3 regions of the Cytobacillus sp. ABV4_503 genome follow, and region 2 is predicted to be linked to each of the others. Evidence: riboswitches for the same ligand, from Rfam matches in the RefSeq annotation. Region 2 holds a riboswitch; each other region holds the start of a gene.
The links. Region 2 has a riboswitch for S-adenosylmethionine ahead of ACXAD1_RS02275 (LLM class flavin-dependent oxidoreductase). Riboswitches for the same ligand answer to the same signal wherever they lie in the genome.
Positions count from the first base shown of each region.

Region 1 (4,776 bases), 3.6 Mb from region 2:
TTATGACCACAGAGTTGTTCCACGATATTGGAAACTTTTCTAGTGGAAACCCCATTCACGACCATTTCAAGCATAGAAAGGACGAAAGCCTGGTCGCATCGAGCGTATTGTTCAAACACAGTGGTAGAAAAATCACCACTTCTGGTACGAGGTACTTTTAGTACGATCTTTCCGATGCTTAATAGAAGTTCGCGGTCATAGTATCCGTTGCGGTAGTCATGACGACTTGGTGTCCGCTCGTAGGCATGTGCTTTCAGATGATGATCACGTTCTTTTTCCATGAACTCATTCAATACCAGAACAATGGATGCTTTGATCACTGAGTCGATGTTTGAATCCATGACGGATTCTTTTAAAATGTCAAGATTTAGGTTAAACTGTAATTGAGTCATAATTAATTCCTCCACATTGTTTTCGTCGCTGATAACATTGTTGACCAAAGGAATTAATTTGACTCATTTTCTTTTTACACAATTATATGGGCTTAACCAACAAGTCGTCGCGAAGGGAACTAAACAGAGGGAATAGTGCCACCGAGCAAGGACTAGGGGTTGCGAAAGGACCTAAACAGAAGGAATCGTGTCACTGAGAGATGGAAAAAGAGTGCGAAAGGAACAAGTCGAAGCGCACAGTGTCGATCAACGATTATAAGTCTGCATGTAAGAAACTTATCGTTCGAGCGGGCTGACTTCCAAAATAATATAGAAAAGGAATTGCCGCTAAAAGCGGCAATTCCTTTTCTATATTATGCGATTGGTCCGCCTTTTTCTTCGATTTCAGAAGAAACGCTTGTGAATTTCTTGAAGTTTTCACGGAATTTTGCAGCGAGTTCTTTTGCTTTTGCTTCATAAGCAGCCTGATCTGCCCAAGTTTTGTTTGGCTGAAGAACTTCGTCAGGCACACCCGTAACGTGCTGCGGAATTTCCAATCCGAAAATTTCGTCCTTGACTGTTTCTACATTGTTTAGTTCACCTTCAAGTGCAGCTTCCACCATAGCTCGAGTGTAAGCAAGTTTCATGCGTTCACCGACTCCGTACTCTCCGCCAGTCCATCCTGTGTTTACAAGGAAGACTTTAGCATTATGCTCATCGATTTTCTCGCCAAGCATTTCAGCATAACGGTTTGCAGGAAGCGGAAGGAAAGGTGATCCAAAGCATGTAGAGAACGTAGCCTGCGGTGAGGTAATGCCGCGCTCAGTTCCTGCAAGCTTGGAAGTATAGCCGCTTAAGAAATGGTACATTGCCTGCTCTTTTGATAGTTTAGAGATTGGAGGCAATACGCCAAATGCGTCAGCTGTTAAAAATACAATTGTATTAGGATGTCCGGCAATGCTTGGGTCAACAATATTATCGATTGCCTGAAGCTGGTATGCCGCACGTGTATTTTCAGTTAATGTGCTGTCATCGTAATCAGCAACCCGAGTTTCGCTGTTTACCACCACATTTTCCAATACAGCCCCAAAGCGGATAGCATCAAAAATTTGCGGTTCTTTCTCACGGGATAAGTTAATGCATTTCGCATAGCAGCCGCCTTCAATATTGAATACACCATTTGCAGACCAGCCATGCTCGTCATCACCAATCAGCTTGCGATTAGGGTCTGCAGATAAGGTTGTTTTCCCTGTTCCGGATAAGCCGAAGAATAAAGCGACATCTCCTTCGCGGCCAACGTTCGCGGAGCAGTGCATCGGAAGAATCCCGTTTTCTGGAAGCATATAGTTCATAACAGAGAAAATGGACTTTTTCATTTCGCCTGCATATTCAGTACCGCCAATTAAAACAGTGCGGCGCTCGAATGAAATGATGATGAATGTTTCGGACTTAGTGCCGTCAACTGCAGGGTCTGCTTTGAAATTAGGAGCAGAAATGACTGTGAACTCTGATTGATGATCCAATAGCTCGTCTTCTGCCGGACGAATGAATAACTGATGTGCGAAAAGATTGTGCCAGGCATATTCATTTATTACCTGGATTGGCATGCGGTGCTTTTTATCAGCACCTGCGAAGCCTTTGAAAACAAATACTTCTTCTTTTTCTTTTAAGTAGTTGATTACTTTATTATAAAGATTAGAGAATGCTTCTTCAGAGATAGGCTGGTTTACGCTGCCCCAGTCCATTTTATCTTTGTTTGATGCTTCTTCAACAATGTATTTATCTTTAGGGGAACGTCCTGTATACTTTCCTGTAGTAGCGCGTACGGCACCAGTAGAGGTAAGGGACCCTTCATTGCGGTTTAATACTTTTTCCACAAGCTGAGGAACGGATAATTGCACTTGAATGTTGCTGCCATTTAGTAATTCGCTCAATTCGTTTGATATGCTTACAGAGTTCATCTGATGAATACCTTCCTTTTTCCCGATTTTTTTATGAAAGTGATTACATCTCGAAATTAGTATAACACATTAAAATGATTAGTCTATACTATTACGAAATTTTTTTATTCATGTTATAAAAATGTCATAATTGGACAAGTAATCCACTTTAATCACCTTATAACTGGTATATGTTAATATAGAAGAAAGTGTTAATTTTAACATGGGACTGATCTAAAATGAAGACAATTGCCCTCTATGATGGAACTTGTTCCTTATGCAAGGAAACAAAGAAGATGTTTAAAAAACTCGATTGGCTGAATAAAGTGGAATGGATTTCTCTGCAGGAGTATGAAAAAATCCCGAACTCGCTCTCGTTTTCCAAGATTGATTTGCGCAGAGAGCTTCATATTATTACCCCATCGGGTGGCGTGAAAAGGGGTTATTCTGCAGTAAGGAGACTGCTGTTCCTCTTTCCTGCATCCTTTTTAATCGGCCTCCTTTTATATCTCCCATTGACGCCAATGCTGGGCGATCCGATCTATAAATGGATTGCTAAAAACAGGCATAAATTTCTAAAGAAAAAATGTGACGACGGAAGCTGTTCGCTGTAAGCATGGAGCATAATCTTAAATGCTTAAAACTTACAGTGAAAAATAATGAAAATCTGTTGACATGATTCGATAAAATACGGTATGATTCAACCTTGAACGGATACTCTCTTATCCCGAGCTGGTGGAGGGACAGGCCCTATGAAACCCAGCAACCTGCTAAAGGCAATAATCAGCAAAGGTGCTAACCTGACGCAAGGACGTAATTCCTTGAACGATAAGAGTGAAAGGCGCGAATCGATTTGCTTTCAACCTTTTCACTAATGGGAAGGTTTTTTATTTTTTATCCAGCTCCAGCACCCAGCCCCTCGAGGTCATAAGCCATTCCCTTGCAGAAGGCAAAGAACGCCTTCTTCCAGGGACTGTCTTATGCTTGTCGGGGCTAACCGGGTGCTTGTGCTTTTAAGGCAATGAAATGAACGGCTTTTGGAATGTACTATTTATGTGAGTTTTTAGCAGCTTGCAGTGTGCAAAAGAAAAAATGGGTGCCTGGCTTCTGGTCAGTGCTGTCTATTTTTCTAATAAAAACTCCATGTTTATTTCATACTACTAAGGGAATGAGTTCCGTATCAAACAGAGATCCATGAAATGACAGGGAAAAGTTATTTCCGCTTCCCCATTTCTAAATTCTCGCTCAATTTTCTATTTATAAGGAGGAAGCCAGATGTCAACAAAGCGTCGTTTGTTTACTTCTGAATCAGTTACTGAAGGTCATCCGGATAAAATCTGTGACCAAATTTCTGATGCAATCTTAGATGCGATTTTAGCTAAAGATGCGAATGCCCGTGTTGCTGCAGAGACTTCTGTAACAACTGGACTTGTATTAGTTGCAGGTGAAATCACAACATCTACATACGTAGATATTCCAAAAATCGTTCGTGAAACGGTAAAAGAAATCGGTTATACCCGTGCTAAATATGGTTTTGATTCCGAAACATGTGCAGTTTTAACTTCCATTGATGAGCAGTCAGCAGATATTGCAATGGGTGTTGACCAGGCCCTTGAAGCACGTGAAGGACAAATGAGCGATCAGGAAATCGAAGCAATCGGTGCAGGAGACCAGGGCTTAATGTTCGGTTTTGCCTGCAACGAAACGAAAGAGCTTATGCCTCTTCCGATTTCTTTAGCACATAAACTTTCCCGCCGCCTGACTGAAGTTCGTAAAGAAGAAATCCTTCCTTACCTTCGTCCGGACGGAAAAACTCAGGTAACGGTTGAGTATGATGAAAATGACAGGCCTGTCCGCATTGACACAATTGTTATTTCTACTCAGCACCACCCTGAGATCAGCCTGGAGCAAATCCAGCGCAATCTGAAGGAACATGTTATTAACCCGGTTGTTCCTAAAGAACTAATCGATGAGAATACTAAGTACTTCATCAACCCAACAGGACGTTTCGTTATCGGCGGACCTCAAGGGGATGCTGGCCTGACTGGACGCAAAATCATTGTTGATACTTACGGCGGATATGCCCGTCATGGCGGAGGAGCGTTCTCCGGTAAGGATCCTACAAAGGTTGACCGCTCTGCTGCTTATGCTGCTCGTTATGTAGCTAAGAATCTTGTGGCAGCCGGCTTAGCTGAAAAAGTTGAGGTTCAGCTTGCTTATGCGATCGGTGTGGCACAGCCTGTATCGATTTCTGTTGATACATTCGGAACAGGCAAAGTGGGCGAAGATGTACTTGTTGATCTGGTAAGAAAGCATTTTGATCTTCGTCCTGCAGGAATTATTAACATGCTTGGCCTTCGCCGCCCAATTTACAAGCAGACAGCTGCTTACGGACATTTCGGACGTACAGATGTAGATCTTCCTTGGGAGCGTACAGATAAGGCAGAAATTCTTCGTTCTGAAGC
Region 1 covers NZ_JBSWTH010000001.1:3,995,564-4,000,339, reverse strand. Annotated here, with positions in the region: gene ACXAD1_RS20050 (IS256 family transposase) at 1-392, opposite strand, end outside; gene pckA (phosphoenolpyruvate carboxykinase (ATP)) at 746-2,332, opposite strand; gene ACXAD1_RS20040 (thiol-disulfide oxidoreductase DCC family protein) at 2,551-2,925, shown strand; SAM riboswitch class I at 3,031-3,146, shown strand; gene metK (methionine adenosyltransferase) at 3,587-4,776, shown strand, end outside.
Region 1: another riboswitch for S-adenosylmethionine. It lies ahead of metK (methionine adenosyltransferase); the one in region 2 lies ahead of ACXAD1_RS02275 (LLM class flavin-dependent oxidoreductase).

Region 2 (4,776 bases):
TACTGATCTGGAGGCGTTTGGCGCAACAAAGGTCCCGCTTCCTGTAACTGCATAAATTAATCCCTTTGTTTCACATATTTTGTAGGCTCGTGTTATGGTGGTGAAATTTAAGTCAAGAAAGTCTGCCAATTCACGCTGAGGAGGCAATTTAGTCCCAGGAGCTACAAACGCATTTATAATGTCCTGTTCAAGTAATGAGGCAAGAGATTTATAAAAAGGACGCTTTAAAGCGTTCTTATCAGGTTTCCATGACATTGGGTAATCATCAAATGAATTTACTGGCATGCTGCACCTCCTCTAATGTTTTACATCAAACACCGTACATTGTATGTATTTTTGTCTAAAATTATATTATATAAGCCTATGCTGATATAAGGTTAAATATAGTTACCACATTCTATCTTATGAGAAATGCTAATGAAAAGAGAGAATTGTAATCCATACAATAATATCATTCATTGTATGGATTTTTTATGTTAAAAATGAAATACAGTTACCATTTAGGAGTTGAGGCACATGAAAAGAGGAGCCAAAATATGGAATGCATGTCGTTCAGCTTTCCCCTATACTATCCCAATTATGGCTGGGTTCATTTTCTTGGGGATTGCCTATGGAATCTTTATGAATTCACTAGGTTTTAATGCCATTTATCCAATTTTAATGAGTCTATTAATATTTGCAGGATCCATGGAATTTGTAGCAGCAAATTTCTTACTATTATCCTTCAATCCAATCAATGCATTACTTTTAACATTAATGGTAAATGCACGACATTTATTTTATGGCATTTCCATGCTGGAGAAATACAGGGGTGTTGGGAAGAAAAAGCTTTACATGATATACGGGCTATGCGATGAATCGTTTGCGATTAATAGTACCGTTCTCATTCCGAAAAGTATTGATAGAGGCTGGTTTATGTTCTTTGTGACTTTATTCAATCATTTTTATTGGGTTATTGGTTCTGCAATTGGGGGGATTTTTGGGTCTTACGTCAAATTTAATACGGAAGGATTAGAGTTTGTTATGACTGCTCTTTTTGTAGTCATTTTTATTGAACAGTGGATGAAGGACGATAGGCACCAAAGCGCTCTTGCCGGTCTTGGGATTTCAATTTTATGCCTTATCATTTTTGGCGGTACACATTTTATTATTCCAGCTATGATTGGCATTCTTGGGCTGCTGTCCTTGCTTAGAAAGTCAATGGATAAAGTTGAGGTTAGTGCCTTATGACAATGGATTTAACACAGCAGATGATTACAATTGCAATGGTGGTTTTAGGGACAATGTTTACAAGGTTTCTCCCATTCATTGTTTTTCCATCAGGTAAATCCACCCCTAATTATATTCAATATCTGGGCAGAGTGCTGCCTTCCGCCGTAATAGGTCTTCTGGTTATTTATTGTTTTAAAGATGTAAGTTTACTAGCAGGAACATATGGTATCCCGGAATTTTTAGGAGTGGCGATCGTGGTGCTTCTTCATGTTTGGAAGAAAAGCATGCTCCTCTCCATAGCAGGGGGAACGATGGCATACATGATATTGGTTCAATTCGTGTTTTAATCAAGTAGAAACCATCGGATAAAGGGGAAGGTATTTGTGAAGAAGAAAATTGATGAGCATCAAATTTATGAAAACTACCGCGAACAGATTTACCAGCAAGTAAAGAACGATCCGTATGCACAGTCATTAGGCATCCAGTTGACAAAATTTGAAGCTGGTTTTGCTGAAGCAATGTTAGAAATACAAAGCCATATGGTAAATGCATACGGAACTGTACATGGTGCAGTCATATATGCTTTAGCCGATCATGCTTTTTCAGTAGCATGTAATGCATATGGAAAAACCTCAGTAGGTCTGTCAACAACCATTCAATTTATGGAAGCAGCTAAACCAGGAGAAAGAATAGTTGCCCGTGCAAAAGAAGTAAGACGAAATTTTCGAACTGGATTTTATAGAATTGAAATCCTGCATGAAGAGAATTTAATCGCCACAATGGAGGCCGTTTCTTACCGTAAGGATCATTATTTTATTGAAATTGATCAACAAGTTTAAATGGCAAATGGTTATTGGTCAAAGCTGTCCTTATGGCAGCTTTTTCTATTAAACAATAGGTTATTGAAATTAAGGCTGTTGATTTCTTTCGAATATATGCCACAAGAAAGATTATGAAATATTGTACTTGAACTAGAGGGGCTACTCAAAGAACTAGCTGCCATCTTATTTAATAAGGAGATAAGTAAGTTGAAGAACTGATTTAAAGGGAATATTCATTAACTTATTAAAAATATTTAGAGTTCAGAAATAATTGATTGACAATTGGGTGAATTTAAATTATTATCGCTTTAAATAATTAAAAAATTGAATATTTTTCTTCTTATCCAGAGAGGTGGAGGGACTGGCCCTTTGAAGCCTCGGCAGCAGGTTCTGATGAATACTGTGCCAATTCCAGCAAGCGCATCGCTTGAAAGATGAGAAGAGGGTTGATAAAACTCTCTTCTAAGGAGGAGAGTTTTTTAATTGTTTATAAATCCAACTTAAGTTATGCGAAAAGTAGATATTTAAAAATGCAAGAGGAGAGAAGAAAAATGAAATATGGTTTCTGGTTGCCGATTTTTGGAGGCTGGCTGCGAAATGTAGATGACGAAAAGATGCCGCCAACCTTTGAATACGCTAAAAACGTCATTCAGTCGGCTGAAAAATGGGGGTACTCGACTACATTAATAGCTGAATTATATTTAAATGATATTAAAGGACCGGACCATGATTCTCTTGAAGCCTGGTCCACGGCAGCCGCACTTGCAGCCGTGACGGAAAAAATTGAAATCATGACGGCGATCCGTCCTGGTTTTCATAATCCTGCTGTAGCAGCAAAAATGGCAGCCAATATTGATCAAATCAGCAGCGGCCGCTTTACTCTTAATGTTGTTTCTGCCTGGTGGGCTGAAGAAGCCCGTCAATATGGTGGTATTTTTACAGAACATGATGAGCGTTATGCCCGCACCGAGGAGTTCATTGATGTTCTGAAAGGCTTATGGACAGAAGATACCTTCAGCTTTTCTGGCCAATTTTACGACTTAAAAGAAACGAAGCTTGCACCGAAGCCTGTTCAACGACCTAACCCCATTCTTTATGCAGGCGGTGAAAGCGAAAAAGGCAAGCAGGCCATTGCAGAAAAATGTGATGCTTATGTCATGCACGGCGGAACGGTTGAAGAGATTGACCTGAAAATAGGAGAAATGAAGGGACGGCGTGAACAAACGGGGAATGCGCCATTCAGTTCTTTCGGAATGGCTGCGTATGTTATTTGCCGTGAAACAGAAGAAGAGGCTCTTGCTGAGCTTGAAAAAATCACGACTGTGAAGGATTCCAGCGGATACGCTGGCTTTAAGGACTTCACGACAAAGTCACAATTAGAGCAGCAGATTCAGCTGCAGGATTACTCTGTCTCCAATAGAGGTCTGCGGCCAAACTTAATAGGAACACCAGAGCAAATTGCTGATCGAATCCTGCAATTTGAAGAAGCTGACCTGGACTTGCTATTATTGCAATTCTCACCTCAGCTGGAGGAAATGGAACGCTTTGCAAAGACAGTAATGCCATTAGTGGAACAAAGACGCAGTTTAATAAAGAGCTAGAAAGGGGCCTGAATAATGAGCAAGGTATATGTAATACATGAAAATAGTGAGTGGACAGTCCATTTGACAAAAAGGCTGGAGGAACTGGGTGTTCCTTATGAAGAATGGCATTTAGACGAAGGAACGCTGGATTTATCGGCAGAACCGCCGGAAGGAATTTTCTATAGCCGGATGAGTGCTTCATCTCATACCCGTGATCATCGCTTTGCAGCTGAATTTTCCGGACAAGTATTGGCGTGGCTTGAAGCACATGGCCGTACTGTTCTAAATGGAACGAGCGCTTTAAAGCTGGAAGTTAGCAAGGTCCTGCAGTACTTGGAGTTAAACAAGTCTGGTGTCAGGACTCCAAAAACGATTGCAGCGGTTGGAAAAAAACACATTATTAAGGCAGCCGAGACGTTTGCGGGACAGCCGTTTATCACGAAGCATAACCGAGCCGGAAAAGGCCTGGGTGTTCAATTATTCCATAGTATTGATGCTCTAAAAGCTTATGTGGAGGGACCTTCCTTCGAAGAGCCTGTTGATGGCATTACCCTTATTCAGGAATACATTCAATCTCCTGAAAGCTATATCACCCGCTGTGAATTTGTAGGAGGCAACTTTGTTTATGCTGTAAGGGTTGATACTTCTGAAGGATTTGAACTTTGCCCGGCGGACGCATGCCAGATTGGCGACTTATTCTGCCCGGTCGGAGAAGAGGTTGAAGAAAAGCCTAAGTTCCAGATCATTGAAGGTTTTGAGGACGAAATTTTAGAAAAATATAAAGACGTTCTGGCCAGGAATGATATTCAAGTTGCTGGAATTGAATTTATTAGAAATGCTGAAGGTGACATTTACACTTATGATATTAATACAAACACAAACTATAATTCGGATGCAGAAGCAAAAGCCGGAAAATATGGCATGCTCGAATTAGCTTCATTATTAAAGAAGACCTTGGAAGAAAAATACGCAGCATCAGCTGCCGTTTAATTTGAGTGGACCTGCATCTGCAGGTCCATTTAAAATTTGGGAGGCTGCTAGTTTCGTAAACATTCTTATATACTAAAAGCCTATAAATGAACACTTTTTTAATTACAAAAACTCTCCTGCATGTTTCCTATACTATAATAATAGTTGGACTAAGTTTGTCGAATGATATG
Region 2 covers NZ_JBSWTH010000001.1:436,287-441,062, forward strand. Annotated here, with positions in the region: gene ACXAD1_RS02255 (aminotransferase-like domain-containing protein) at 1-285, opposite strand, end outside; gene azlC (azaleucine resistance protein AzlC) at 517-1,230, shown strand; gene ACXAD1_RS02265 (branched-chain amino acid transporter permease) at 1,227-1,559, shown strand; gene ACXAD1_RS02270 (PaaI family thioesterase) at 1,596-2,051, shown strand; SAM riboswitch class I at 2,371-2,474, shown strand; gene ACXAD1_RS02275 (LLM class flavin-dependent oxidoreductase) at 2,585-3,634, shown strand; gene ACXAD1_RS02280 (ATP-grasp domain-containing protein) at 3,650-4,606, shown strand.

Region 3 (4,776 bases), 3.8 Mb from region 2:
TTTATCCAGCATGTTATAAGATTTATCTACCATGATCACTATGTTATCTAACATGTATTATAATTTATCTAACATCTCACACAGTTAAAGCGGGCTTTTTACAAGTTAAAATAAAACGAAAGCAGTGATCCAAATGTGTTTAATCCTTTTCGCATACAAAGTTCATCCCGTATACAAGCTTATCGTTGCTGCTAATCGCGATGAATTTTTTGAGCGCCCGACTGCACCTGCCCATTTTTGGGAGGACCATCCCGCTATTCTGGCTGGACGCGATTTAAGCAAAATGGGGACGTGGATGGGTGTCACTAAGAATGGAAGATTTGCAGCTCTTACAAATTACCGCGATCCGAACGAAGTGAGAGATGGCAAGAGGTCAAGAGGAGATCTGGTGGCAGATTTCTTGAAAGGCAGTGCTTCGCCTGCTGATTTTATGAAAATAGCATCTGAACATCGCAGCAGCTATCCCGGCTACAATCTTCTTGCAGGCAATTTGGAGGAGCTCTTTTATTATTCGAACGTGGAAGATAGAATAGAGCAGCTTGAAGCAGGAGTGTACGGGGTCAGCAATCATGTGCTGAATACCGGGTGGCCGAAGGTGGAAAAGGGGAAGGAGGGTTTATCTAAAATAATAGATCATGCATCCGGGAATTTCACAGAAGGCCTGCTGACACTTCTCCAGAATGCAGACCCTGCCCCTGATGACATGCTTCCGAAAACAGGAGTTTCACTTGAGTGGGAGCGGATTCTGTCCCCTTTATTTATCAACAGTGAAGGCTACGGAACCAGGAGTTCAACAGTGATGATGATGTCAGAGAGTGAGATCTATTACAGAGAGAGGGTACATTTTGGGGATAGCCCGCAGGACCAGGAGTTTATCATCCAAAATTAAAGAAGCCAGTTCAGGCATCTGGCTTCTTTCATTCAGGCTAGCGGCAAAGTAATCCGGACCGTTGTTCCTTCATTTTCCCTGCTGTGGATGTATAGGTTACCGCCATGGTTTTTAATGATTTTTTTGCAGATCATAATGCCAAGGCCTGTACCTTTTTCTTTTGTGCTGTAAAACGGCTCTCCCAGTTTGGCGAGGCGTTCTTCGGGTATGCCAATTCCTTCATCCTCGACACTGATGATGACAGAATGGTCCTCCCGGCGGATATCCACGTTTATTTTTCCGCCCACCGGCATGGCTTCAATTGAGTTCTTAATGATGTTAATCAGCACCTGTTTAATTTTATCTTTTTCACATTTCACATAAAACTCGCCGGGTGACTGTGTTAGTTCGATCATGATATTCTCCATAACTGCCTGGCTGTTTAAGAGGGTGATCACACTTTTTACAACATTTGTCAGGCAGGTTTCTTCCATTTCGGTTATTTGGGGTTTGGCGAGAACGAGCAGGTCATTGACGATGCCTTCAATCCGCTCCAGCTCACTTAGGATGACCTCCGCGAAATCTCCTTTATGATCTTCATATAATAACTGTGTAAAGCCTTTTATGGCTGTAAGCGGGTTGCGGATTTCATGGGCAATGCCTGCGGCAAGCTGACCGACAACCGAAAGTTTTTCGGCATTCTGCAGCTTTTCTTCCGTCTTCTTTTGTCCAGTCACATCTTTAATAATGATTTGGTAGACCTTTCTGTTCTTGAATGTGGTTGGAATCAGCTGGACTTCGGCTTTTCTCATTTGTCCGTCAGTCCGGATCAGATTAAGCTCAAAATTTACACTTAGCTTTGTTTGCAGAAAATCATCGAGGGTAGAATGTTCTGAAGGAGGAGTGTAGTCGTGGAGGGAGGTGCCGATCATCTCTTTGATGCTCGTGAATCCAAAAAGTTTCTTTCCTTCATTATTGATGTAGGTCCAAATCCCTTTTTGTGTCACCATTCCTATCGTATCCTTGGAGTACTCCACCAGAAAGCGGTACTTCTCCTGTGTTTCCAGAATCTCCTCTTCCATGATAATTCTTTGTGTCATATCCCGGATGATGCACATCATTTCTTTATCGTCATTAATGACTGAAAAATTGGCTTCAAGCCACAGATAATGCCCCTCCTTATGCCTGAAGCGAAAGGTCTCCCGTTTATGCGGAAGCTGTTCGAGCTCGGCCAGTGCATCTCTTAAAAGGTCCCGGTCATTTGGATGGCAGTATGTATAAAGGCTGCTTCGATAAAAGTCTTGCTGCGAATACCCCAGCATCGGCAAACAGGAAGGGGAGACATATAAAGCAATGCCTTCTTTTGTCACTCTTGCAATCACATCGCTGGAATGCTGAATGGCCAGCTGCAGATTCCTTGCTTCCACCTTGTCCGCGAATAAATCTGCAGGATTCTCGGTCATGATCATTTTCTGTCCCTCCTTTTTGAAAAATGGCACTTTTCCATTATTATACATGAGTTATTGGCTTAGACACATAGGATTTAACTATCATTTTTTAGTAGAGCCGCAAGCAAAAACTTTGTATTATTGCAGAGCTAATACAGCGTGCCAGGGACCAGAAGGTTAATTCAATTAAAAAATTTTAAAATTTTATATTGACATCCTTTTCTTTATGGTGGTAAAGTAATAAACATATTAAACAACCAAATAATAAAAATCTTCTTATCCAGAGAGGTTGAGGGACTGGCCCTATGACACCTCGGCAGCGGACAAAAGTGTACCGTGCCAAATCCAGCAAGCTTAGCTTGAAAGATAAGAAGAGGACCATTGATAAATGCTGCCCTCTTCTTTCTTTAGAAGAGGGTTTTTATTTTACCGGAAAAATGCAGCGAGATTCTATTCATAAACATATGAATAATTCTTATCGAGAGAAGCAGAGGGACCTGGCCCAATGAAGCTTCGGCAGCAGGCAGACTGCACTGTGCCAAATCCAGCAGGCGAAAGCCTGAAAGATAAGGAGGGGCCTTCAAAAAACCTCTTCTGATGGAAGGGGTAAATTTCAGGATATAATTCTTAGTTTTCGCATAGGAATAGTTAGTGAATAAAAAGTGACAGGTACCTATACCAATTCATTAAAGTGGTATAAATACCTGTCACCATCAAAGGGGAGATGCTGAATGATAGAGTTTCAGAATTTAAAGAAAGTCTATGAAAGCGGAGGACAGCAGGTAGCTGCTTTAAACGGAATAGACTTAAAGATTAACAAGGGTGAGATTTTCGGTGTGATCGGCTTCAGCGGTGCGGGAAAGAGTTCTTTGATCCGCTGTGTCAATTGGCTGGAGAAACCGACTTCAGGAAAGGTCATTGTCAGCGGACATGATCTGACGGCTTTATCTGTAAGGGAAATTCGCGAAGTGAAAAGAAACATCGGGATGGTCTTTCAGCATTTTAACCTATTAAATTCGAAAACAGTGTTTGCCAATGTTGCAATGCCGCTCACACTGGCTAAGGTCCCTAAAGATGAAATCAAAAAGCGTGTTCATGAACTATTGGAATTCGTGGGGCTCGCCGACAAGGCGAACAGCTATCCCGATCAGCTGTCAGGCGGACAAAAGCAGCGGATCGGAATTGCCAGGGCACTGGCGACCCAGCCTTCCATTCTGTTATGTGATGAAGCGACTTCAGCACTGGATCCTCAGACAACCAGCTCGATCCTGCAGCTGCTGAAAAAAATAAATAAAGAATACAATATTACCATTCTGATCATTACCCATGAAATGTCTGTAATCAGAGAGATTTGTGATCGTGTCGCTGTTATTGAGGCAGGAAAAATTATCGAAGAAGGAACCGTCTTTAATGTCTTTTCATCACCAAAAACACAAACAGCGAAAAACTTTGTCAGCACGGTTATGAATGATCAAATACCTGACTCCATTAAAGAAGTGATCGAAAGACAGCAAGGTCTTCAAAAGGTATTTAGAATCAACTTTGTTGGAAATTCTGCCGGGCAGCCGCTCCTTTCGCAGGTTGCCAAAAAGTTTAATATCGACTTTAACGTCCTGTTTGGAAATATTACTGAACTTCAGGGAACACCGTTTGGCAACCTGATTGTCGAATTCCAGGGTCCGGACAGTGAAATCAGACGTGCTATTCAGTACATCAGCCAGGAAAAAGTTTCTATAAAGGAAGTGACAACACGTGCTAGTTAATCAGGAAAAAATCATCGAAGCCTTAATTGAAACGATCCAAATGGTGGCATTCTCATTGCTGTTTTCAGCTCTTATCGGACTGCCGCTTGGCATATTGCTTGTCGTGACAAGGAAAGGGCATCTGCTGGAAAACACCGTTGTTTTTAACATCATAAACAGCATTATTAATATTTTCAGATCAGTCCCCTTCATCATTTTAATGGTAGCCATCATCCCAATCACCCGGATGATTGTCGGGACATCGATTGGAACTGCTGCAGCAGTAGTGCCGCTCGTCTTTTATGCAGGACCCTATATTGCGAGGTTAATAGAAAATTCATTGCTTGAGGTTGATCCGGGAGTCATTGAAGCTGCAGAAGCAATGGGAGCGACACCTGGCCAGATCATTATAAAGTTCCTGATTCCTGAAGCGCTCAGTTCGCTGGTATTAGGCTTTACAATTGCGACAATCGGTCTGGTCGGAGCATCAGCCATGGCCGGGGCGGTCGGAGGCGGCGGCCTTGGTGACCTTGCCATTACATATGGCTATCAGCGATTCGATACAACCGTCATGCTGATTACCGTTGCAATCTTAGTGGTCATGGTTCAAGGCCTGCAGTCATTCGGAAATATCATATCCAAAAAAATCAGAAGAAGATAAATGAGGAGGAAACACATCATGAAAAAACTATTTTTATCATTCATTATTTTAGCATTG
Region 3 covers NZ_JBSWTH010000001.1:4,269,638-4,274,413, reverse strand. Annotated here, with positions in the region: gene ACXAD1_RS21550 (NRDE family protein) at 134-889, shown strand; gene ACXAD1_RS21545 (PAS domain-containing sensor histidine kinase) at 922-2,337, opposite strand; SAM riboswitch class I at 2,590-2,689, shown strand; SAM riboswitch class I at 2,789-2,889, shown strand; gene ACXAD1_RS21540 (methionine ABC transporter ATP-binding protein) at 3,048-4,079, shown strand; gene ACXAD1_RS21535 (methionine ABC transporter permease) at 4,069-4,719, shown strand; gene ACXAD1_RS21530 (MetQ/NlpA family ABC transporter substrate-binding protein) at 4,738-4,776, shown strand, end outside.
Region 3: another riboswitch for S-adenosylmethionine. It lies ahead of ACXAD1_RS21540 (methionine ABC transporter ATP-binding protein); the one in region 2 lies ahead of ACXAD1_RS02275 (LLM class flavin-dependent oxidoreductase).